Regions from separate parts of the Rhodoferax ferrireducens T118 genome, predicted to be linked through region 1. Evidence: predicted binding sites of a transcription regulator. Region 1 holds the regulator's gene; each other region holds the start of a gene.
What was found. The regulator sigma-54, encoded in region 1, starts transcription at its own class of promoters, with help from an activator protein. The targets are predictions, from matches to a motif close to TGGCANGNAANCTGCTTT.

Region 1 (7,822 bases):
GGCCATTCCACATCGGCACGCGGCGCGATTCTTTCAGGCGCATTTTGCCCGGCAGTTTCAGGTCGGGCGTGAGTATCCAGGCGCTCCAGCCGGGGTAGTTCTTCTTCCAGTGGCTGGCCAGCTGGCTGAAGAATTCGCCACCTTCCTGCGTCTGCGGCAGCTCGCGGGCACCAAAACGACCCACTTCGGCCTCTTCGTCCTCAAACTGGCTGGCCGCGTGGCGCGCCCCTTTGGCCACACCGGCGACCTCGATGCGCTCGCCATACGGTGGGTTGAGCAGCATCACACCAGGAATATCAATCGGCGGCAGGCGCTGCAAGGCGTCGCCACCGCGAAACTCGATCACGTCGGCAACGCCGGCGCGCTGCGCGTTGCGCTGGGCAAAGTCGACCATGCGGTGCGCCACGTCACTGCCGAAAATAATAGGTTTTTGGCCTGGAGCCCTCGTCACTTCTGACTCTTTAGCTTCTTTTTTTATAGCATCCCAGACGGGGCGCTGGAACGGCAAATACTTCTCGAAGGCAAAACGGCGCAGCGAGCCGGCGGCAATATTGCAGGCGATCTGGGCCGCTTCAATCACAATCGTGCCGCTGCCGCAGCAGGGGTCGTACAGCGGCAGCAAATCCTCGTCGCCATCGGCCCAGCCACTGGCGGCCAGCATGGCGGCGGCCAGGGTTTCTTTCAAGGGCGCGTCGCCCTTGTCTTCGCGCCAGCCGCGCTTGAACAGGGGCTCGCCCGAGGTGTCGATGTAGAGCGAGCAGCTGTCGGTGGTCAGGTGCGTGTAGATGCGCACATCGGGCCACTGGGTGTTGACGTCCGGGCGCACGCCGCCCGCCGTGACGCGGAAACGGTCACACACCGCGTCCTTGATCTTGAGCGCGGCAAAGTTGAGGCTGGTCAGCGGGCTGTGCTGCGCCGTCACTTCCACCTTGATGCTTTCGCGCGGCGTGAACCAGCGCTCCCAGGCCACCTCACTGGCGGCGCGGTACAAATCCTGTTCGTTGCGGTACTCGGTGAACGACAGCAGCACCAGCACACGCTGCGCCAGCCGGCTGTAGAGGTTGAGCAGCATCGCGTGCGCGAAGGACGTGCGCACGGCCACGCCGCCGCGCTGCTTGGTCACGCAGCCCGGCGGCAAGCCGGTGATGCGCAGCACCTCGGGGGCCAGGTAGTCTTCCACGCCAGCGGCGCAGGGCAAGAAGAGTTGCAGTTGGTTCACAAGGCTTTCCTTAAGCTCGCGGGAGCGATGCGCAGCCCCTCGCGGTATTTGGCCACGGTGCGGCGGGCGCATTCGATGCCCTGCTCTTTGAGCATCTCGGACAACTGGTGGTCACTGAGCGGCTTGGCCGGGCTCTCGGCGCTGATAAATTGTTTGATCAAGGCCCGCACCGCCGTGCTCGACGCATTGCCACCCGACTCGGTGCCCAGGCCGGAGCCAAAGAAATACTTGAGCTCGAAGGTGCCAAACGGGGTCGCCATGTATTTGGCGGTGGTCACGCGGCTGATGGTGGACTCGTGCAGACCGAGCTCTTCGGCAATCTCACGCAGCACCAGCGGGCGCATGGCGAGTTCGCCATGCATGAAAAAACTCTTTTGCCGCTCGACGATGGCCGAGCTGACGCGCAGGATGGTGTCAAAGCGCTGCTGGATGTTCTTGATGAACCAGCGTGCCTCCTGCAGGCGCTGCTGCAGGGCGGCGTAGCTGGACGCATCGTTGCCGCCGCCCTTGTGCTGTTTGATGGCATTGGCGTAGATGTCGTGCACGCGCAGGCGCGGCATCACATCGGTGTTCAGGCGCACCTGAAATTTGGCCTGCGTACCCTGGCCCACTTGAATCACCAGGACATCGGGCACCACGATGTTGCGCTCCACATTCACGAAGCGCCGCCCCGGCTTGGGCTCCAGACGGGCGATCAGCGCAATGGCTTCGCGCACGGCAGCATCCGTCGCGTCGCACAGCAGCATCAGGCGCTTGACGTCACGCCGGGCCAGCAACTCCATGGGTTGGGCACAAATACGCAGCGCCACCTGCACGGTGGCGGCGCGGGCCGGCTCTAGCCGCTCCAGCTGCTGCAAGGCGCGCAGTTGCAGACTCAGGCATTCCGCCAGATCTCGCGCACCCACACCCGCCGGCTCCAGGCTCTGCAGCAGCCCCAAGGCGACCGTGAAATGGTGGACCAGCTGCTCCACCTGGGCCTCATCGCCGCCGGCGAGCCCCTCGGCGAGCGAGGTCAGCGTGTCTTCCAGATAACCATCGTCATTAAGCGACTCGATCAAGAACTGCAAGGCGGCGCGATCCTCGGCACTCAGGCGCAAGGCCAGCGCCTGCGCGTGCAGGTGGCTTTGCAGCGACACCTGGGTGCGCGCCAGCTCGGTCACATCGGCGTCGTCATCGCCGTTGAGGTTGTTGCTGCGGGCTTTGGCGTCACCGCCCCACTCGCTGTCATCGGGCGCCAAGGAGGCGCTGCCGTCGCCCTCCCAACTCTGCGCATCGTCCGCCGAGAGCGGCGAATCATTTGAATCATTCTCGGCTGTAGCCCTCGTCTCTGTTGGATAGTCAGCTACCGAACTTGTAGCACGTTCAGCGTCGAGGTCATCACCCCGGACCGGTGTGTCAGCCTGCGCCAGACCAAATTCCTCACGCGGCGACTCGTCTGCCGTCATCTCCAGAAACGGGTTGTCATCGAGCATCTGGTCCACCTCCGCGCTGAGCTCCAGCGTGGAGAGTTGCAGCAAGCGGATCGACTGCTGCAACTGTGGCGTCAGCGCCAGATGCTGCGAAACCCGAAGGGAAAGGCCTTGTTTCATGGGGTCAACATGTTTACATCTTGAAGTGCTCGCCGAGATAGACCCGGCGCACTTCAGCATCGTTGACGATCTCGGCCGGGGTGCCCTGGGCCAGCACGCTGCCATCGCTGATGATGTAGGCGTGGTCGCAAATACCCAGCGTTTCGCGCACGTTGTGGTCGGTGATCAGCACCCCGATGCCGCGGTTCTTCAGGAAGCTGATGATGCGCTGGATCTCGATCACGGCAATCGGGTCGATCCCGGCAAACGGCTCGTCGAGCAGAATGAAACGCGGCTGCGTGGCCAGTGCGCGCGCAATCTCGACCCGGCGGCGTTCACCACCGGACAGAGCCAGCGCCGGGGTTTCCCGCAGGTGCTCCACGCGCAGGTCCTGCAGCAAGGCGGTCAGTCGTTTTTCAATTTCGTCCTTGCTCAGCGGCTGGCCGGATTCGTCATGCTGCAGCTCCAAAACCGCCCGCACATTGTCTTCTGCGTTGAGCTTGCGAAAAATGGACGCCTCTTGCGGCAGGTAGCTCAAGCCCAGCCGGGCACGCTTGTGAATCGGCATGCGCTCAACCGACTGACCATCGATCTTGATGTCACCCGCGCTGGCATGCACCAGGCCGACAATCATGTAGAAGGATGTCGTTTTGCCGGCGCCGTTGGGCCCCAGCAAACCGACCACCTCGCCCTTGCAGACCACCAGCGACACGTCTTTGACCACCTGGCGACTGCCGTAGAACTTCTGCAGGTGGCTGACTTCGAGTCGACTCTCGCACTGGGCGCCATCGCTGCGCAACTGGGCTGGGCGGACAAGATTGTCTGGCATCACTTCTTATCCCCGCCCAGCGTCGTGGTGGCGCGCAGCGCATCGGCTGGCGCTGAAGCTGCATTGGCGGGCGCCGTTGCCGCCGCTGCCGCTGCGGCGGCATTGGGTTTCGGCGTCAGCATGGCACGCACGCGGCCGCCTGTCGCGCTCGGCGCTCCTTGGGCCACACCGCCATCAACGGTGAACACGTCGGTGCTGTTGTTGTAAACAATCACGCCGCCGCTCATCTCGTCGTTCAGCGTCGCGCCCAGGTAACGGCGCAATTGCGCCTGCTTGTTGAATTTCACGGTGTCGGCACGGCTGTCGTATTCGATGCTTTCGCCCTGGCCCTCAATAAACTCATCCAGCCCTTCCCGCTTTTGACGGAAAGACGCGAGTTTGCCGGGCTCGGCCGTGACCAGGCCATACTGGTTGCCTTCGGGGTCCTGGCGCACTTCAATGCGGGCGCCCCGGATCAGAATCGAGCCTTTGGTCAACACGACACGGCCGGTAAACACGCTGGTTTTCTTGGCGTCGTCATAACGCAAGGCATCGGCTTCCACATTCATGGGCTTGTTGCGGTCGGCTTGTTCAGCTCGAACCAGGCTTGCACCCGGCGCCAGGGCCGCCAGCAAAAGCACAGTGGAAAGTGATAGTTTCATAAAGGCATGAATCTTGCATTAAATTCTCGTCTTTTCATTGTAACGATCAGAAGCCGTTCTTGCCCCACGCCGCACACTGAGAGAGGGAAAACAAAGCACGCAGGATCACACATGCCTCGTGCACAGGCACCGGGCACCCTGATCGCCTGGATCAGGGCGCCAGCCCTTTGGGTCAAAACGATTGATTTATCGGCCGCTGCGAACTTGCGCGATCAGGAACTCAACCACCTGCAGCGAACGCTCCATGCTCTTGGCCAGCGAACCATCGGTGTAGAAACGCCCGCCCACACCCAGCGCAGGCACACCCTCGACCTTGTAGGCGTTTTGCAGCTGGGTGGCTCGGCTGGTCTTGGTCGAGACTGAAAACGAGTTGAAACTCTCCAGGAACTTGGCTTTATCCACACCCTGTTTGGCGACCCAATCGACAATCGCCTCGCCCGTGGCCAGGCTTTGCTTTTCACTGTGGATGGCGGCAAACACTTTGCGGTGCAGCTGATCGAGCAAGCCCATCGCCTCCAACGCATAGAACAGGCGCTGCTGCGGTGCAAAGTCAGGCCGGAAAGCGATCGGCACCCGGCGCACCACCACATCCTTGGGCACACGCTTGCTCCAGGCATCAAAGGTTGGCTCAAAAGCGTTGCAGTGCGGGCAGCTGTACCAGAAAAATTCGACGACTTCAATTTTCCCCGCCGGGGCTTCGACCGCCGCGCGTTTGTCCAACTGCAGATAGTCTGTGCCCAATTCAGGCTTCTTGCCCTGAACCTGGGCCGGGGCGGTGGTCTGAGCCCGTGCTGTTGGCAGCACCAAGGCACTGGCAGCCAGCGCTGCGCCACAGGTAAAGGAAAAATCACGACGCTTCATCTTTAATCACTCCAAAAAAAGTAGTGGGACCGGGCAGATCGGCAATAGTTCAACGCCTCGACCGCACAGTGCGCTAGCGCGCTACCCGCACCAGCGCGGTGTCATAACCGGCAGCATCGAGTTTTTCCTTGGCCTGATCGGCCTCTTCCTTTTTACCGAACGGTCCAACGCGGACCCGAAACACCGTCCGACCCGACTGCTCACGCTCGCTCACTTTGGCTTGTACACCACCAAGAGACAACCTGGCGCGCTGGCTTTCAGCGTCTTCAGCGGTACGGAAAGCCCCAATTTGAACAAAGTAGGAGAACGGTTCGGCCACCGCGGCGCCGGCGCGCGCCTGGGCCAGATCACCCAGGGGATCGGCAGACACGGCTGGTTTGATCTCCTTGCCTTTGGCAGTTGGCGCTGGCGCTGGCGCTGGCACTTGCACTGGCGCGGCACCGGCACCGGTGTCGGCGCCCGTCTGTGTTTCTGCCTTGGCGGGCTCTACCGGTTTGGCCGGGTTCTTGCCATACAAGGGTGCGTTGGGGTCCCAGTTCTTGTTTCTTTGGGACTCGGCCACATCCTGATCCGCCGAACGACTTTGGCCCTTGTTGATGAACGGAATGGGAACCTTGGTGACGTAAACCGCAACGGCCAGCGCTGCCCCGAGACCCACCACGACTCCAATGATGAACCCCAAAATGGTTCCACCGCGTTGTTGTTTCATGCGTTGCACTTTCTGCTTTCTAATCAGTTGGGGACAGAGCTGAAGGTCTGTCCCCAAGGCTATTGAATTACATTTTCTGCGGGGCACTCACGCCCAGCACAGCCAGTCCATTGTGCAACACCTGTGCGGTGGCCGCGACCAGCGCCAACCGGGCGCGCTTGATCAGATCGTCATCCACCAGAATACGTTCCGCATCGTAATAACTGTGGTAGCAGGCGGCGAGCTCGCGCAGATAGAACGTGACGTCATGCGGTGCAAAACCGGCCGCCGCCGCCGTCAGCATCTCGGGGTATTTGGCCAGCAACAGCAGCAGCGCCAGTGCTTGCGGGCTTTGCAGCGGCGAGAGATCGGCCTGGCCCAGACTCGCCACATCGCCACCCTCCTTCTCGCGCCAGGCGGCCAGCACCGAGCAAATCCGGGCGTGCGCGTACTGCACGTAGTACACCGGGTTGTCATTGTTTTTGGCCACCGCCAGATCGACATCAAAGGTGTATTCGGTGTCGGGCTTGCGGCTGAGCAGGAAGAAGCGCACCGCATCCTTGCTGGTCCACTCGATCAGGTCGCGTAGCGTCACGTAGCTGCCGGCGCGCTTGGAGATTTTGACCTCCTCGCCCCCGCGCACCACGCGCACCATGGTGTGCAACACGTAGTCGGGGTAGCCTTTGGGGATGCCCACGTTGGCGGCTTGCAGGCCGGCGCGCACGCGGGCAATGGTGCCGTGGTGGTCGGTGCCCTGAATGTTGACCACTTTCTCGAAGCCGCGCTCCCACTTGCTGATGTGATAGGCCACATCCGGCACAAAGTAGGTGTAGCTGCCATCACCCTTGCGCATGACGCGGTCCTTGTCGTCGCCATACTCGGTGGACTTGAGCCAGAGGGCGCCGTCATGCTCGTAGGTCTTGCCGGCGTCATGCAATCTTTTCACCACGTCATCGACCTTGCCGCTCAGGTACAGGCTCGACTCCAGGTAGTAGTTGTCAAAATGGACGGCGAACGCTTTCAGGTCCAGATCCTGCTCATGGCGCAGATAGGCCACCGCGAACAGCCGGATGTCGTCCAGCGCCTCCACGTCGCCGGAGGCGGTGAACGCACGGTCGTCAGAATGAACCGTCTTTTTGGCCAGATAGTCAGCGGCAATGTCGGCGATGTAATCGCCGTTGTAGGCAGCGGCGTTCTCGCCACTGGGCCACTCGGGGTCGCCCGGCTTGAAGCCGCGGGCGCGCAACTGGGTGCTGCTGGCCAAGGTGCCAATCTGCACCCCGGCGTCGTTGTAATAAAACTCACGGTACACCGCCCAGCCCTGGGTCTGGTACAGGTTGCAAATGGCATCGCCCAGGGCGGCCTGGCGGCCGTGGCCGACATGCAGGGGGCCGGTCGGATTGGCCGAGACAAACTCCACCAGCATGCGTTTACCCGTGCCGGGCTGGCTGCCAAACTGCTGGCCCTGCGACAACACCTCGCGCACGGTTTGCTGTTTCGCCTCGGGCTTGAGTTTGATGTTGATGAAACCGGGGCCGGCGATATCAATCGCCTCGACCCAGCGCTCAAACGGTGCGCGCACCAGCAATTCAGCGCGCAGGTTTTCCGCCAACTGGCGCGGGTTGAGCTTGAGCGGCTTGGCCAGCTGCATGGCAGCCGTCGTGGCCAAGTCGCCATGGGCGGCGACTTTGGGCGACTCAAAAACGGCTTTGGACCCCGCGCCGGGGGACAATTTTTCAAGCGCTTGGTGCAGCGCTTCGAGCAATTCAATTTTTACAGACAACATGCTTTCATTTTACGGGGACGGCGTTGGCGCTTGCGTCAACCGGACTGCAGTTCTGGTGACAACACGTCAGCGGGTTTGCCAATTCGCGCGTTGTGTGCTGGAATCCAGTCTGGATTCCCTTCCAAACCTATCCTTCAAGGAATGACAATGAACAAACTACTCAGCCTTCTCGCGATCAGCCTGTCACTGTCGGTGGGCGCCGCTTACGCCGCAGACGCACCTGCAGCTCC
Region 2 (7,822 bases), 330 kb from region 1:
TCATGGCCGCCGCTGAAAACATCCAGCGCGTGGTGTGGAACGGGCAGGTGATGACAACCGGCCAGCGCGGCGAACAGATGAAACTCAAGACGATCCTGGACCAGATCAGTGAAACCGGCGCGCGCAGCAACGAGCTGTTTTCAAAATCGATCGCCGATCTGTATGAAACGGTGCTGGCGTCCAGCCTGCGCGATTCGGAATTCGTGTCGCACTTGCTGGTCGATCTGCTGGACCGCAACCTGTACGAGCGCTCGGACGACTGTCGCTGGTGGGCCTTGACGCCGGAGCTGCAGGCGGCGCTGGCGGCGCCGGCGGCGCCGCAGCGCGATGGCGAGATGGTCGAGCGCATCACCGGCATTCTGGAATACATCAACCGCCTGTACACGGTCTACACCTGCATCTTCGTCTATGACGCCAGCGGCTGCATTGTCGCCAGCACCCAGCCCGACCAGGATGGCGGGACGGTGCTGGGGACCTTCATCGAAGCCGACACGCTGGCGCAGGTGCGTGCGCTGCGCAGTGAACAGGATTACTGCGTGACGCCGTTTGCACCCAGCCCACTGTACGGTGGCCGACCCACCTATGTGTACCACGCGGCCATCCGCGACCCCAATGACGATGCGAGCGTGGTCGGCGGTATCGGCATCGTGTTCGACTCAAAGCCTGAACTCGATGCCATGCTGCGCAGTGGCCTGGGCCACAAGGCGGGGATGAACGCCCTGTTTGTGGATCGACGGGGCTGCGTCATCGCCAGCACGGACCCGACACGCCCGGTCGGAACGAGATTGGAAATGGATCAGACTTTGCTGGCGCTGCCCAACGGCAGCAGCGCGTCGCGCATCGTGATCCACGACGGTCATTACGCGATCATGGGTTGCACCGTCTCCAGCGGCTACCGCGAATTCAAGGTGTCCGATGGCTACCGTGAAGATGTGTTGGCCCTTGTGTTTGATTCCTTCGGTGAAGTGCGTGAGCGCCCGGGCGTTGGCCACCAGGGCCACACGGTGTTGCAATCGGATTTGACCGCCATCGGGGGGTTTGAATTCGCCACGTTCTTTGTCGATGGCGCCCTGTTCGCCTTGCCCGCCGAGCATGTTCTGGAGGCGCTGCCCGCGGCAAAAATATCGACCGTGTCCAGGGGCGAGCGCAAAGCCTGCATCGGCCTGCTGGGGCTGCAGCATGAAGCGGTGAACCATGGCTCGGTCTGGGTTTTTGACCTGGGCTATCTGCTGCACGGCCAACCCTCCGTCATCGACAAAAGCAGCCAGGTCATCATCGTGCGCTACGGCGGGCAAACGATTGGTCTGCTGGTCGATGCGCTGCACGACGTACCGGCGTTCAATCAGTCCCAAATCATGCACTCGCCCTTTACCGGGCAGGCCGACGGCGCGCTGGTGAAACATTTCATCAAGGCCAATGGCGGCCAATTGCTGATTCAGACGGTGGATGTCAGCAGCCTTTTTGCGGTCCTGATGAATCGCAAGGCGATGGCCTAGGCGCGCAGCGCACGCCGGTATTGCATCGCCTCGGCCACGTGTGTCACCTGGGTGCTGCTTGCCCCGGCCAGGTCGGCGATGGTGCGGGCCACTTTAAGGGCCCGGTGTGTGCTGCGGGCCGACCAGCCCAGGCGCGCGGCCGCCAGGTTGAGAAACTTGGCGGCGGCATCGTCAAGCAACAAATAGTGGTCTATTTCCTGTCCCTGCAGCGCCTGGTTCGCCTTGCCCTGGCGTGCCATGGCGCGCTCGCGCGCGGCCGTGCAACGCGCGCGGATGACGGCGGTGGCTTCACCGGCTGCTGCCTGCAGCAAGTCCGCCGCCGGCAAGGCCGGCACTTCCACATGCAGGTCAATACGATCCACCAGCGGGCCGCTCAGCTTGCTCTGGTAACGCGCCACCTGGTCGGGTGTGCAGCGGCAGACCTTTTGCTTTGATCCCAGATAGCCGCAAGGGCAGGGGTTCATGGCGCCAATCAGCTGAAAGCGGGCCGGAAATTCGGCGCGCCTTGCCGCGCGCGAAATCGTGATCACCCCCGACTCCAGCGGTTCGCGCAGCGCCTCCAGCGCGGCACGGGGGAATTCTGGCAATTCGTCCAGGAACAGCACGCCATGGTGCGCCAGTGAAATTTCGCCGGGCCGCGGGGGTGAACCGCCGCCCACCAGTGCCACGGCGCTGGCGGTGTGGTGCGGGCTGCAAGTGGGCCGCTGCGCCCACTTGTCCAGCGAAAAGCGCCCGCCCAGGCTGGCCACGGCAGCGCTTTGCAGCGCCTCAAGGGTCGTCATGGTGGGCAGCAGGCCGGCAAAGCGTTGCGCCAGCATCGACTTGCCCGAGCCGGGCGGCCCCATCAGCAACAGACTGTGGCCGCCAGCAGCGGCAATCTCCAGGGCGCGTTTGGCGCCCAGTTGACCTTTGACATCGGCCAGATCCAGATACCGTACCAGCTCGGGCTGGGGCGCGGCCGTGACCCGCGACCAGCCCGCCGCGGGCTCCGCTGGCGGCGCGTTGTCGTCCTGCGGCAAAAAATGCTGCACCACATCAAGCAGATGGCGGGCGCTATAGACCTGGGCGTCGGGCACCAGCGCGGCTTCTTCGGCGCTGCCGGGCGGCAACACCAGTTGCGTCACCACCCGGCTGGCGTGCAAAGCCAGGCTCATGGCCAGCGCGCCGCGCACCGGGCGCAGCTCGCCCGACAGCGACAACTCGCCGGCGAATTCATAGCCCGCCAGACGGGCCGCATCGATCTGGCCACTGGCGGCCAGAATGCCCAACGCAATCGGCAAGTCAAAGCGGCCCGAATCCTTGGGCAGGTCGGCGGGCGCCAGATTGACCGTGATGCGCTTGTTGTGGGGAAACTCCAGCCCGGAATTTTGAATCGCAGAGCGCACCCGCTCGCGCGCCTCCTTCACCTCAACGTCGGCCAAGCCGACCAGCGTGAAGCTGGGCAGGCCATTGGCCAGGTGAACCTCCACCGTGACCGCCGACGCGTCCAGGCCCAGCAGCGCACGGCTTTGCACCAAAGACAGGCTCATCAGGATTCCTCTTCAAAAAAGGGCTGGCGCGAATTGGTGCTGCGCCCTGGTTTATGCACCAAGTATGTGCGTACTGTTTATTTATACATGAATATTAGCGCAAACCCAAGGCGACCGCCATCGCTAATCACCACCCGCTGTCGCAAAAATAGTGGCATGAACCATGCTTAAGACTCTTGTGTACCCACTTTATCGGAGAAGCTGATGAAACTGAATTCACGGAGCACCCTTCACTTATTCCATGCCAAGGAGAAATCATGAAACTCGTCACCGCCATCATCAAACCCTTCAAGCTTGACGAAGTGCGCGAAGCACTCTCGGCCATCGGCGTGCAGGGCATCACCGTGACCGAAGTCAAAGGCTTCGGTCGTCAAAAAGGTCACACCGAACTCTACCGCGGCGCCGAGTACGTGGTCGACTTTCTACCCAAGGTCAAGATCGAAGCCGCCGTCGCCGATGAACTGGTCGAGCGGGTGATTGAAACCATTGAGGGCGCCGCCCGCACCGGCAAGATTGGCGACGGCAAGATTTTTGTTTATGACGTTGAACAAGTCGTGCGCATCCGCACCGGCGAGACCGGCAAGGAGGCGCTGTAAGCGCCTCGCCCCCACCTTGATGAGAAAACTTACCATGAAAAAATTATTGCTTTCCTTTGCCCTGGGTTTGAGTCTGCTCGCTGGTGGCTCGGCCGCCTTGGCGCAAGCCCCGGCCGCCACGGCGGAGCCCGCAGCGGCGTCCGCCAGCGCTGCCCCGGCAGAGGCCAAACCCGCTGAAGCGGCGGCGCCGGCTGCGTCAGTCGCACCCGCTGCCGCAGCCACCCCGGCCGCCGCAGCCGCCGCGCCGGCACCGGTGCCGAACAAGGGCGACACCGCCTGGATGATGGTGTCGACCCTGCTGGTGATCCTGATGACGGTGCCTGGCCTGGCGCTGTTTTACGGTGGCCTGGTGCGCTCCAAAAACATGCTGTCGGTGTTGATGCAGGTGATGGTCACCTTCTCGCTGATCGTCGTGCTGTGGTTCATTTACGGCTACAGCCTGGCGTTCACCGAGGGCAACGCCTTCATTGGCGGCTTCGACCGGCTGTTCATGAAAGGCATCTGGGACAACGTGGCGGGCACGTTCGCCAACGGCGCCACCTTCAGCAAGGGCGTGGTGATTCCCGAAATTGTGTTTGCCGCCTTCCAGGCCACCTTTGCCGGCATCACGTGCACCCTGATCGTCGGCGCTTTCGCCGAGCGCATGAAGTTCTCGGCCGTGCTGATGTTCATGGCGCTGTGGTTTACCTTCAGCTACGCCCCGATCGCCCACATGGTGTGGTTCTGGATGGGGCCAGACGCCTACGGCGCCAAAGACGTGGTCGATGCCATGAACGCCAAAGCCGGCTACCTGTGGCAATCGGGCGCGCTCGACTTTGCCGGCGGCACCGTGGTGCACATCAATGCGGCGGTGGCCGGTCTGGTCGGCGCCTACATGGTGGGCAAGCGCATCGGCTACGGCCGGGAATCCATGGCCCCGCACAGCCTGACGCTGACCATGGTGGGAGCTTCCTTGCTGTGGGTCGGCTGGTTCGGCTTCAATGCCGGCTCGGCGCTCGAAGCCAACGGCTTTGCCGCGCTGGCCTTCATCAACACCTTTGGCGCCACGGCGGCGGCGGTGTTGGCCTGGTCTGTCGGTGAAGCGCTGATGCGCGGCAAGGCTTCGATCCTGGGTGCGGCCTCCGGTGCGGTGGCGGGCCTGGTTGCCATCACGCCAGCTGCGGGCAATGTGGGTGTCGGCGGTGCCCTGGTGATTGGCACGGTGGCCGGCTTTGCCTGCCTGTGGGGTGTCAATGGGCTCAAGAAGCTGATCGGTGCCGATGACTCGCTCGACGTGTTTGGCGTGCACGGCGTCGGCGGCATCGTCGGTGCGCTGCTGACCGGCGTCTTCAACTCGCCCGCACTGGGCGGCCCCGGCTATGTGGCCGACTGGGTGACTGCCACCATGGTGACCAGCGCCGACTACTCGATTGCATCGCAAGTCTGGATTCAGGCCAAAGCGGTGTTGACCACCATTGTCTGGTCGGGCGTCGTGTCCTTCGTTGCCTACAAGATTGTCGACCTGACCATCGGTCTGCGTGTCAGTGAAGAAGACGAGCGCGAAGGTCTCGACATCACGTCACACGGCGAAACCGCTTACAGCAACTAAACCGGATCACGCTGCAAGCCCACCCGAGTCTGTGGCTCGGGTGGGCTTTTTTTTCGGGTCAAGGTTTTGCAACCCGTGCCCGGATACACCTTTGCAGATGTGGTGCGGCTCCGCAAGAAAGCCGAGGTCAGTCAAAACCTCTTTGGCCGGTGCCTGAATATCAGCCCACTCGACAGTGATCAACGCTGGACTTCGTGGGCTCGGGAAGCTACCGCTAAATGTTCGATGGATGATTTTTTCTCCATCCAACCCGTCAGCGGTAGGTTGCGACCGCAAAAGACACTAAGCGGGTGCAGCAATTTTCGATTTGCCTCCTCTAAACCTGCCGTTCGGCTATGCCTTGGAAAGTCGGCAAAGTGGCCCGGACTTCGTCGAAACCTATTTCCGGATTGGCCATCAACGGTCTCCCAGCGAATTCTCGGCAATAACCTTCACCGGTCCGTCAAACTGCACTCATTGTTGCTATGCGGTCCCGCACAAATTCAATAAACCGCTGAGTTTTCGCCGGTAACAGTCGCGTCTCTGTTAACGCGTAGACAGGCTGTGGCTTTCCATGCCACCCTGGCAATACATGCCGCAGGCGACCCAATTGAATATCTTCGGCAACTACCGCACGGGGTAACAGAATCAGCCCCTGATCCAACGTGGCCAAGCGTCGAAACATGCCCACGTTGTTGAGCACATAGCGCCCGCTGACCGGAACCTGTTCCGTATGGACGCCGCTTTGAAGCACCCAATGCTCGACTTTGGGGAAACCCAGGCATTCATGCTTTGACAAATCCGAAGGGATTTGAGGTTCGCCTGCCTTGGCGAGATACCCAGGTGACGCGAACACCTCTGCTTTGATGCTGGCGAGTTGCCGTGCAATGAGCGTGGAGTCGGGCAAATCTCCCACCCGAATTGCCACGTCAAAGGGCTCCGTGATCAGGTCTACCCGGCGGGGCGTTAGGTCGAACTCAAAACGGATGCCGGGATAGTGCTGCGCAAATTCCGTGATGATGGGGGCCAGGTAGATGGATGCAAAATCGACGGGCAAAGAGGCCCTCAACACACCGCTGGGTTGGGCCAACATCTCGCCCAACTGCTCATGCGCGATCCGGGCTTCATCGACGATGCGTCGACAGCGTTCGTAGTAAATGCGCCCAGCCTCGGTCAACTCCACGCGTCGCGTGGTTCGGTGCAATAGTCGAAGTCCGATGGCCTTCTCCAGCAACGCAATGCGTCTGGACACCGTGGAATTGGGAACCCCGGTGGCATCAGCGGCGCCACGAAAACCCTTGGCGTTGACGACCTCTACAAAAAGCGCCATGTCGTTCAATAACTCCATCCTATTGCCCCGTAAATAGATCAATGATTCCCATGAAACCATCTTTATCTTACTGGTAAGTTAATTCAAAATTCAACCCGTCGAAACAAGGAACAACTCTTATGAAAAAAGATCCATCGCTGCAACTGTCAGCATCACGATTCAACCCGAGTGAAGTGGCTGGCAAAAAGGTCGCCATCATTGGGGGCACCGGTGGCATTGGCAGAGCGCTGGCACGCGAGATGGCCACACATGGCGCACACGTCACAGTGGTCGGTCAAACTTTTCGCGATGCCGGAGTGCCAAACATCGAATTCGTCCAAGCCGACCTCAGCTTGATGCATGAGGCACGACGGGTGGCCAGTAGTCTGCCAGCAGAGACTTTGGATCTGGTGATCTTCACCACCGGAATTTTTGCTGCACGCAAGCGGCAGGAGACATTAGAGGGATTGGAGCGCGATATGGCCGTGAGCTTCTTGAGCCGACAGGTCATCCTGCAAGGTATTGCGCATCGACTAGGCGTGCAACTGTCCAAAGGACATCGGAAGTCCCGAGTGTTCATCATGGGCTACCCCGGCACCGGGCAGGCTGGCACGCTGGGAGACCTCAATTCCGAGAGTGCGTATAGCGCAATGAGTGCCCACATGAACACGGTCGCCGGTAATGAAATGCTGGTGCTCGATAGTGCCCAGCGCTATCCCAATATCAACACCTATGGACTCAATCCAGGGCTGATCAAGACCGACATTCGCATCAATCTTCTCGGCGGCAACAAATTCCTGTTTGCACTGCTGGAGGGGCTTATCGGCGTTTTCACGCCCACTGCGGAGACGTATGCGCGGCGCATTGTCCCGCTCATGTTGAATTCACAGATCAATGGTTTCACAGGTACCTTGTTTAATAACAAAGGCCAGGCCATCCATCCTTCGGCCGGTCTTACCGGCGCCCACATCAGGGCTTTCCTGACGGAGTCACGCACGCTTGTCGAACGTGCTGTCGATTCACAAGTCGCGTGACCCAACTTGCCTACTCTACATAACCAAACGAGAAAATTATGACTTCACTATTCAACACCATTCAGCTTGGCCGCGTTACCTTGAGCAACCGGTTGGCCATGGCACCCATGACCCGCTCACGTGCGCAGTTTGACGGCACTCCCGGAGCGTCCGCTGCAACATACTACGCGCAGCGCGCAAGCGTTGGCCTGATCATCACCGAGGGCACGCAGCCCTCAGAGGACGGGCAGGGGTACATGTTGACACCCGGCATCTACACCGATGCCCACGTCGCGGGCTGGCGGACCGTTA
Region 3 (7,822 bases), 2.2 Mb from region 1:
ATCTGGCCGGTGCCTCCGGCTCGGGCCTGGTGCTGGGCGCGCGCGTGCCCATTGCCCTGACCAGCCGCGCCGACGGCCCCATGAACCGGGTAGCGTCGGCGCTGCTAGCCCAATTAGCTGCCAATAACGCACGGCGCAACCAGCCGCGCCAGGTCTGGTAAGGAGAATCACATGGCCATACTTTCTGTCAACGCGGGTTCTTCCACCCTCAAGTTTTCGATCCATCCCTTGTATGACGGCCACGTGCAGCGCAGCGTGCTCACCGGCAGCATTCAGGGCCTGGAGCCCGGTGGCGCGCCGGTGCTGGACTGGACCTTTCAGGGCCGGGCACAACATCGCCAGCTTGAGCGCGCGGCCGATCCGTTTGATCAGGCCCTGCGCAGCCTGGGCGACTTGCTGCAAGGCGATCCTGCCGTTCCCACGATCAAGGCGATTGCCCACCGGGTGGTGCATGGCGGACGAAAATTTTCGGCCAGCGTGCGGATCACGGCCCCCATCTTGAACGAGCTGACCGACTTGATTTCGCTGGCGCCGCTGCACCAGCCGCAAAATCTGCAAGGCATTCGGGCCTTTCAAAAGGCCTTTCCGAGCCTGCCGCAAGTGGCCTGCTTTGACACCGCCTTTCATGCCACCCTGCCTGAAGTGGATTACACCTATGCCTTGCCACAGGCGCTGACAGAGCAAGGCGTACGCCGCTATGGCTTTCATGGCCTCTCGTACCAGTACGTCATGAGCGTGCTGCTGGAGCGCAGCGAACAGGCCAAGGGTCGCGTGCTGATGGCGCATCTGGGCAACGGTGCCAGCCTGTGTGCGGCGCGCGGCGGGCGCAGCTGCTCCACCAGCATGGGGTTTTCGGCGCTCGATGGTTTGATGATGGGCACCCGCACCGGCTCCATCGACCCCGGCGTGCTGCTCTACCTGATGGAGCAAGGCTGGGACCACGACCGGCTGGAAACCCTGCTCTACAAGCAAAGCGGCTTGCTTGGCGTGTCCGGCATCAGCGCCGACATGCGACGCCTGCGCGCGGACAGCAGTGCGGCAGCGCTTGCGGCGATTGAATTGTTCACCTATCGGGCGGTGCGCGAATCGGGCGCGCTGATCGCTTGTCTGGGCGGGCTGGACGTGTTGGCCTTCAGCGGCGGCATTGGCGAACATGACATTGAGCTGCGGGCACAGTTGGGCCAGCGCCTGGCCTGGCTGGGTGTCGTGATCGACCCACTGCTGAACCAACAGGCTGTCGGCAACGAGATCATGGCCATCCATGCGCCACAGAGCCGGGTACAGGTGTGGGTGGTGCCAACCGACGAAGGGCTGGTGGCGGCGCGCGAAGCCGCGCGCCTGATTTGATGATTTCGGTGTGCTCTAAGGCCGCCGTGGGTCCGCACTGAGGACATTTCAACGCCGGCTTTGCGATACTCTGTCCATGCAGTTACAAGACATTCTTTATTCCCAGGGCTTTGGTACCCGGCGCGTGTGCGCCGGCATGATTCAGCAGGGATTGGTCGGTGTTTATGAGTCAAATCAGGCTCTAGCCCCCGTCATATATACGCAAGCAGCTACTGAATTTATAGCGGAAGGTTTGCGCTTGCGGGTTCAGGGCGTGGACTGGCCTTACCATGAAAAGGCCTACGTCATGCTGCACAAACCCAGCGCCACCGAGTGCTCCCAGAAGCCCTCCACCTACCCCAGCGTTTACACCCTGCTGCCGTCTGCCCTGCGCCTGCGCCCGCAAAAGGGCGCGGTGCAAGGCGTGCAGGCAGTTGGCCGCCTGGATCAGGACACCACCGGGCTGCTGCTGCTCACCGACGACGGCCAGTTCATCCACCGCATGAATTCGCCCCGTCACCACGTGCCCAAGGTCTATGAGGTCACGGTCAAGCACCCGCTCGACGACACCCAGGTGGCCCGGCTGCTGGCCGGCGTGGTGCTCGACGACGACCCCAAACCAGTGCGCGCCGCTGCCGCCGAGGCGGTATCCAGCCACCACCTGCGCCTGACCCTGACCGAGGGCAAATACCACCAGGTCAAGCGCATGGTGGCCGCCGTCAGCAACCGGGTGGAGGCCTTGCACCGCTCGCAAATCGGAGGTTTGCGCCTGCCCGATGATCTGGCACCAGGCCAGTGGCGCTGGTTGAGCGCGGCCGATCTGGCCAGCATCGCGGGCTGATGCTGCGAGCGCGCGGTATGCTTGCGTCATGAACCTGTTTCTCGATGCCTTCTGGCGCGCAGTGGCCTATTGCCTGCATCCGCGTGTGATCGTGTTGTCGCTGTTGCCGCTGCTGCTGACGGTGGCGCTCGCTTGGGGCCTGGGCTACTACTTTTGGGACAACACGCTGGAGTGGGTGCGCGGGGCGCTGGAGGCGTCCACCCTCGTCAACACCGTCTGGGACTGGCTGCAAAGCGTGGGCGCGGGCAGCCTCAAGCTGGCGCTGGCGCCTCTGATCGTGATTTTTGCCGTGACACCCATCCTTGTGATGCTGTCCTTGCTCACCGTGGCGCTGTTGATGACACCGCTGCTGACCCGGCTGGTGGCTGCGCGGCGTTTTCCGCAACTCGAGCGCAAGCACGGTGGCTCCTTGGTGCGCAGTCTGCTGTGGTCTTTGGGCTCGACCGGGCTGGCCTTGATCGCCTTGCTGGTTTCCCTGCCGCTGTGGCTGATTCCGCCCTTGATTCTGGTGCTGCCGCCGCTGATCTGGGGTTGGCTGACTTATCGCGTGATGGCGTTTGATGCACTGGCCGAACACGCCAGTGTCGAGGAGCGACGCGAGATTTTTCGCCGTCATCGCGGCTGGCTGTTGGGTATCGGCGTTTTTTGCGGCTACCTGGGCGCCGCACCCAGCATGTTGTGGGCCTCAGGCGTCTTGTTTGCGGCGGCGTTTGTCATTTTGATGCCACTGGCGATCTGGCTTTACACGCTGATCTTTGCGTTGTCGTCACTCTGGTTTGCGCATTACAGTCTGGCCGCCCTGCAAGCCTTGCGCGCCGAGGCGGACCCGGTCGCAGCCGGGCCCACGCCTGGCGCCACAATAATTGACGTGCAGGCGCTAACATTGCCGGATGAACCAACTGCCAATGCCAACACCTCCCTCTAACGCAGCACCCCGTTTCGGCCTGATCATCATTGGGGATGAAATTTTGTCAGGCAAGCGCGCTGACAAGCACCTGCCCAAAGTCATCGAACTGCTCAAAGCGCGCGGCCTGTCGCTTGACTACGCCGAGTACGTGGGCGACTCGCCCGAGCGCATCACGGCCACACTGAAGCGTGCCTTTGCATCGGGCGATGTGGTGTTTTCAACCGGCGGCATTGGCGCCACCCCCGACGACCACACCCGCCAGTGCGCCGCAAATGCCCTCGGACTTGAACTGGCGCTGCACCCCCAGGCCGCCGAACTGATCCGCCAGCGCATGCAAGACCTCGCCAAAGAACAGGGCAGCGTCTATGAGGCCGATCACCCTGACAACCAGCACCGGCTCAACATGGCCGTGTTTCCGGTCGGTGCGGAGATCATTCCCAACCCGTACAACCGCATTGCGGGCTTCAGCTGGGGCTCGGTGCACTTTGTGCCCGGTTTTCCGGTCATGGCCTGGCCGATGATCGAATGGGTGCTCGACACGCATTACCCGCAGTTGCATCAAACTGCCGCCTGGATCGAGCAGTCGGTCATTGTGTTTGGCGCCATGGAAGCCACACTGACGCCGCTGATGCAAGACATTGAGCGGCGGCACATCGGCATCAAGGTGTTCAGCCTGCCCAGCGTGGATCATCCCGAGTACGGACGGCACATTGAACTGGGGGTCAAGGGTGAACCAGCACGGGTCGCCCCGGCCTATGCTGATCTGCTGGCGGGTCTGCACCGTCTTAACGCCAATCTTGGCCCTGAATTGGTGCAGAAATAATCCTGACAAATCAGCAACTACAAGTGAGCGCACTTAATTGGTGCTAAAACTCATTGATGCGATGTAATGTTTCTGCAACGGAGGTCGGCAACGACTGAAAGTCAGGGCAAAATGTTGTATTGGACACTTAGGTCGCAGCGCCGCAACTGGCACAAAAACTGCATGACACCTAACCATACCCTTTTCAACAACGATTCAACCAGGAGTATTTGATGGCCAAGACCGTCGCAGACGTCATGAAGATGGTGAAAGACAGCGAAGTCAAGTTTGTTGACTTCCGTTTCACCGATACCCGGGGCAAGGAACAGCACGTGACCGTGCCGGTTTCTCATTTTGATGAAGACAAGTTCAGTTCGGGCCACGCCTTTGACGGCTCGTCGATCGCCGGCTGGAAAGGCATTGAAGCCTCCGACATGCAGCTCATGCCCGACCCCAACACCGCCAACATTGATCCGTTCTTTGAAGAAACGACGTTGTTCATGAGCTGCGACGTGGTTGAGCCCAATGACGGCAAAGCCTATGACCGCGACCCCCGCTCCGTCGGCAAGCGTGCTGAAGCCTACCTCAAGGCCTCCGGCATGGGAGACACCGCCTTTTTCGGCCCTGAGCCAGAATTTTTCATCTTTGATGACGTGCGCTGGAACACCGACATGTCGGGCACTTTCTTCAAGATCGACGAGTACGAAGCGCCCTGGAATTCCGGCAAGAAGATCGAAGGCGGCAATCGCGGTCACCGCAATACCGTCAAGGGCGGCTACTTTCCAGTGCCCCCGGTGGACAGCACGCAAGACATGCGCGCCGAGATGTCCCTGATCCTCGAATCGCTGGGCATTCCGGTTGAAGTGTTCCACCACGAAGTGGCAGGCGCCGGTCAGAATGAACTGGGCACCAAGTTCAGCACGCTGGTGCAACGCGCCGACTGGACGCAAGTCCTGAAATACGTGGTGCAAAACGTGGCCAATGCCTATGGCAAAACCGCCACCTTCATGCCCAAACCGATCGTCGGCGACAACGGCTCGGGCATGCACGTGCACCAGTCGATCTGGAAAGACGGCAAAAACCTGTTTGCCGGCGACGGCTATGCTGGTTTGAGCGACTTTGCGCTGTACTACGTGGGCGGTATCATCAAGCACGCCCGCGCCTTGAACGCCATCACCAACCCCGGCACCAACAGCTACAAGCGTCTGGTGCCCGGTTTTGAGGCCCCGGTGAAATTGGCTTATTCGGCCAAGAACCGCTCGGCCTCGATCCGCATTCCGTACGTGGCCAACCCCAAGGGCCGCCGCATCGAGGCTCGGTTCCCCGATCCGCTGATGAATCCGTACCTTGGTTTTGCGGCCCTGATGATGGCCGGTCTGGACGGCGTGGAAAACAAAATCCATCCGGGCGAAGCCGCCACCAAAGACCTGTACCACCTGCCACCAGAAGAAAACGCGAAGATTCCGACCGTCTGCCACAGCCTGGACCAGGCGCTGGACTGCCTGGACGCTGACCGCAGCTTCCTGACCAAGGGCGGCGTCTTCACCGACAGTCTGCTCGATGCCTACATTGAACTCAAGATGGGCGAGGTCACGCGCTTGCGCATGGCCACCCACCCGATCGAGTTCGACATGTACTATTCGCTGTAAACCACGACAGAACCTTGCGGGACAGGGCGCAGCGAGCCAGCTCTGTCCTCAACTGACAAGGAATGTGGTAAAAAAGGACGGCATTTGCCGTCCTTTTTCATTTGCGTGGATTGAACTTTCTTCACATCATGTGTAACTGACGCATACTGACAACTTCATCCATGCATTTTTTCCAGCGTGGAAAATTTATGAACCATGCTTTATTGATTTCCCTGGCGGCTTGCTTGTTGGTGGGCAACAGCTTTGCCCAGGAGCGAATTTACCGCTGTGGCAACGAATACACCAACACCGTGCCCAGTGCCCAGACAAAAGGCTGCAAGCTCATGGAAGGCGGCAACGTGACCGTGGTGCAGGGCACCCGTCCCCATGCCGCCCAGCAGAAGCCGGCAGCGGCAGCGCCGCAAGCTGCGTCTGCGCCCGGGCAGCGGGTCGACGCCGCAGATCAGAAGTCGCGTGACTCGGATGCGCGCCAGATTCTCGAACTGGAGCTGAAGAAAGCCCAGGCGCGCCAGGAAGAGTTGCTGCGGGAATACAACAACGGCGAGCCGGAAAAGCAGGGCAGCGAGGCGCGCAATTACCAGAAATACCTGGACCGGGTGGCGGAACTCAAGGCCAGTCTGGCCCGCAACGAGAGCGACATGGCCGGCATTCGGCGTGAACTCGGGCGACTCGGCGTTCCGGCGGCGGCACCTGGGGCTAAGTAAGTCGCTTGGACAAGCCCGATCACACCCCGACTGCCCCTGACGTCGCGTCCAGCGCCGCGGCGACGCTGCGCTTCCAGTCGTTTGACCTGCTGGCCACGCTGGTGGCAGTGGTGCACAGCAATGGCACCGTCCTCTTTGCCAATGCCGCGCTGGAGGATGCGCGCGGCATGTCACGGCGCGCGATTGTGGGCTCATGCCTGTCCGACAGCTTTACGGAACCCGCCCGCCTCCAACAGGCCCTGCAAAGCGCGGATGACAATGAATTTGCCGCCTTGCGCTATGACACCTGGCTCAAACGCTTGAACCACGAGCCACTGCCGGTGCACGTGATCGTGACCCGGACTGAAACAGAAGATGAAATTGTGGTCGAGTTGCTGCCACTGGAGCAACAAGCGCGTCAGGACCGGGAGGAACGCCTGGCTGAGCAGGCGCAGGCCAACAAAGAGTTGATTCGCAATCTGGCGCACGAGATCAAGAACCCGCTGGGCGGTATTCGCGGCGCGGCGCAGTTGCTGGAGCTCGAAATGGACTCGGCAGAACTCACCGAATACACGCAGGTCATCATCCATGAGGCGGATCGTCTGCAAACACTGGTGGACCGGCTGCTGGCACCGCACCGGCGCCCGCATCTGGTGGGGGATGTCAACATCCACGAGGTCTGTGAACATGTGCGGCTGCTCCTGTCGGCCGAATTCCCCAAGGGCCTGCAGGTGGTGCGCGACTTTGACACCTCGATTCCCGAGTTTCGCGGTGACCGCGAGCAGCTTATTCAGACCGTACTCAACATTGCGCACAACGCCTGCCAGGCGCTGGCAGCGCAGATAGCGCAAGGCAGCGCCTGCCTGACTTTTCGCACGCGAATTGCGCGCCAGATCACTTTTGGTAAACAACGCTACCGGTTGGCACTGGAATTGCATGTGATTGACAACGGGCCTGGTGTACCAGACTCGATCAAAGACCGCATTTTCTATCCGCTGGTGTCAGGGCGTGAAGGCGGTTCGGGGCTGGGACTGACATTGGCGCAAACCTTTGTCCAGCAACACCACGGCTTGATCGAGTGCGACAGTGTGCCGGGCTGCACGGATTTCAAGATATTGATTCCACTCCCTTAACCGTTCTCGCCATTGACCTGAGGTAAGCCCACATATGAAGCCGATTTGGATCGTAGATGATGACCAGTCCATCCGCTTCGTGCTGGAGAAGGCGCTGCTGCGAGAAGATTTGCCCACGCGCAGTTTCACCAGTTCGCGCGAGGTGCTGGCCGCGCTCAATGACTGCAACGACGACAACGCGCCACGCGTGTTGGTGAGTGACATTCGCATGCCGGGCGGCTCGGGTTTGGATCTACTGGAAAAAGTGAAGGAAAAATACCCTGCGCTGCCGGTGATCATCATGACCGCGTATTCCGATCTGGACAGCGCGGTATCGGCCTTTCAGGGCGGCGCGTTTGAATACCTGCCCAAGCCATTTGACCTGTCCAAGGCGGTGGAGCTGATTCGCCGCGCGGTAGAAGAAAGCCAGCGCGAAGAAGTGGCGCAAGAACTCACCTCCGACGCCCCCGAGATGCTGGGACAGGCGCCGGCCATGCAGGAT

Region 2: the regulator sigma-54 is predicted to act here: its motif matches at 3,178-3,195, upstream of glnK (P-II family nitrogen regulator).
Region 3: the regulator sigma-54 is predicted to act here: its motif matches at 4,045-4,062, upstream of glnA (type I glutamate--ammonia ligase).

What each region holds. Positions count from the first base shown of each region.
Region 1 covers NC_007908.1:809,453-817,274, reverse strand. Annotated here, with positions in the region: gene RFER_RS03885 (THUMP domain-containing class I SAM-dependent RNA methyltransferase) at 1-1,219, opposite strand, end outside; gene RFER_RS03880 (RNA polymerase factor sigma-54) at 1,216-2,808, opposite strand; gene lptB (LPS export ABC transporter ATP-binding protein) at 2,822-3,616, opposite strand; gene lptA (lipopolysaccharide transport periplasmic protein LptA) at 3,616-4,257, opposite strand; gene RFER_RS03865 (thiol:disulfide interchange protein DsbA/DsbL) at 4,444-5,118, opposite strand; gene RFER_RS03860 (SPOR domain-containing protein) at 5,192-5,827, opposite strand; gene argS (arginine--tRNA ligase) at 5,895-7,592, opposite strand; gene RFER_RS03850 (PsiF family protein) at 7,740-7,822, shown strand, end outside.
Region 2 covers NC_007908.1:484,083-491,904, forward strand. Annotated here, with positions in the region: gene RFER_RS02340 (chemotaxis protein CheW) at 1-1,496, shown strand, start outside; gene RFER_RS02345 (YifB family Mg chelatase-like AAA ATPase) at 1,493-3,025, opposite strand; gene glnK (P-II family nitrogen regulator) at 3,283-3,621, shown strand; gene RFER_RS02355 (ammonium transporter) at 3,656-5,209, shown strand; gene RFER_RS02360 (LysR family transcriptional regulator) at 5,652-6,536, opposite strand; gene RFER_RS02365 (SDR family NAD(P)-dependent oxidoreductase) at 6,638-7,531, shown strand; gene RFER_RS02370 (alkene reductase) at 7,570-7,822, shown strand, end outside.
Region 3 covers NC_007908.1:3,281,515-3,289,336, forward strand. Annotated here, with positions in the region: gene RFER_RS15040 (bifunctional enoyl-CoA hydratase/phosphate acetyltransferase) at 1-161, shown strand, start outside; gene RFER_RS15045 (acetate/propionate family kinase) at 172-1,347, shown strand; gene RFER_RS15050 (16S rRNA pseudouridine(516) synthase) at 1,424-2,167, shown strand; gene RFER_RS15055 (EI24 domain-containing protein) at 2,196-3,092, shown strand; gene RFER_RS15060 (competence/damage-inducible protein A) at 3,073-3,897, shown strand; gene glnA (type I glutamate--ammonia ligase) at 4,110-5,525, shown strand; gene RFER_RS15070 (hypothetical protein) at 5,714-6,229, shown strand; gene glnL (nitrogen regulation protein NR(II)) at 6,235-7,341, shown strand; gene ntrC (nitrogen regulation protein NR(I)) at 7,376-7,822, shown strand, end outside.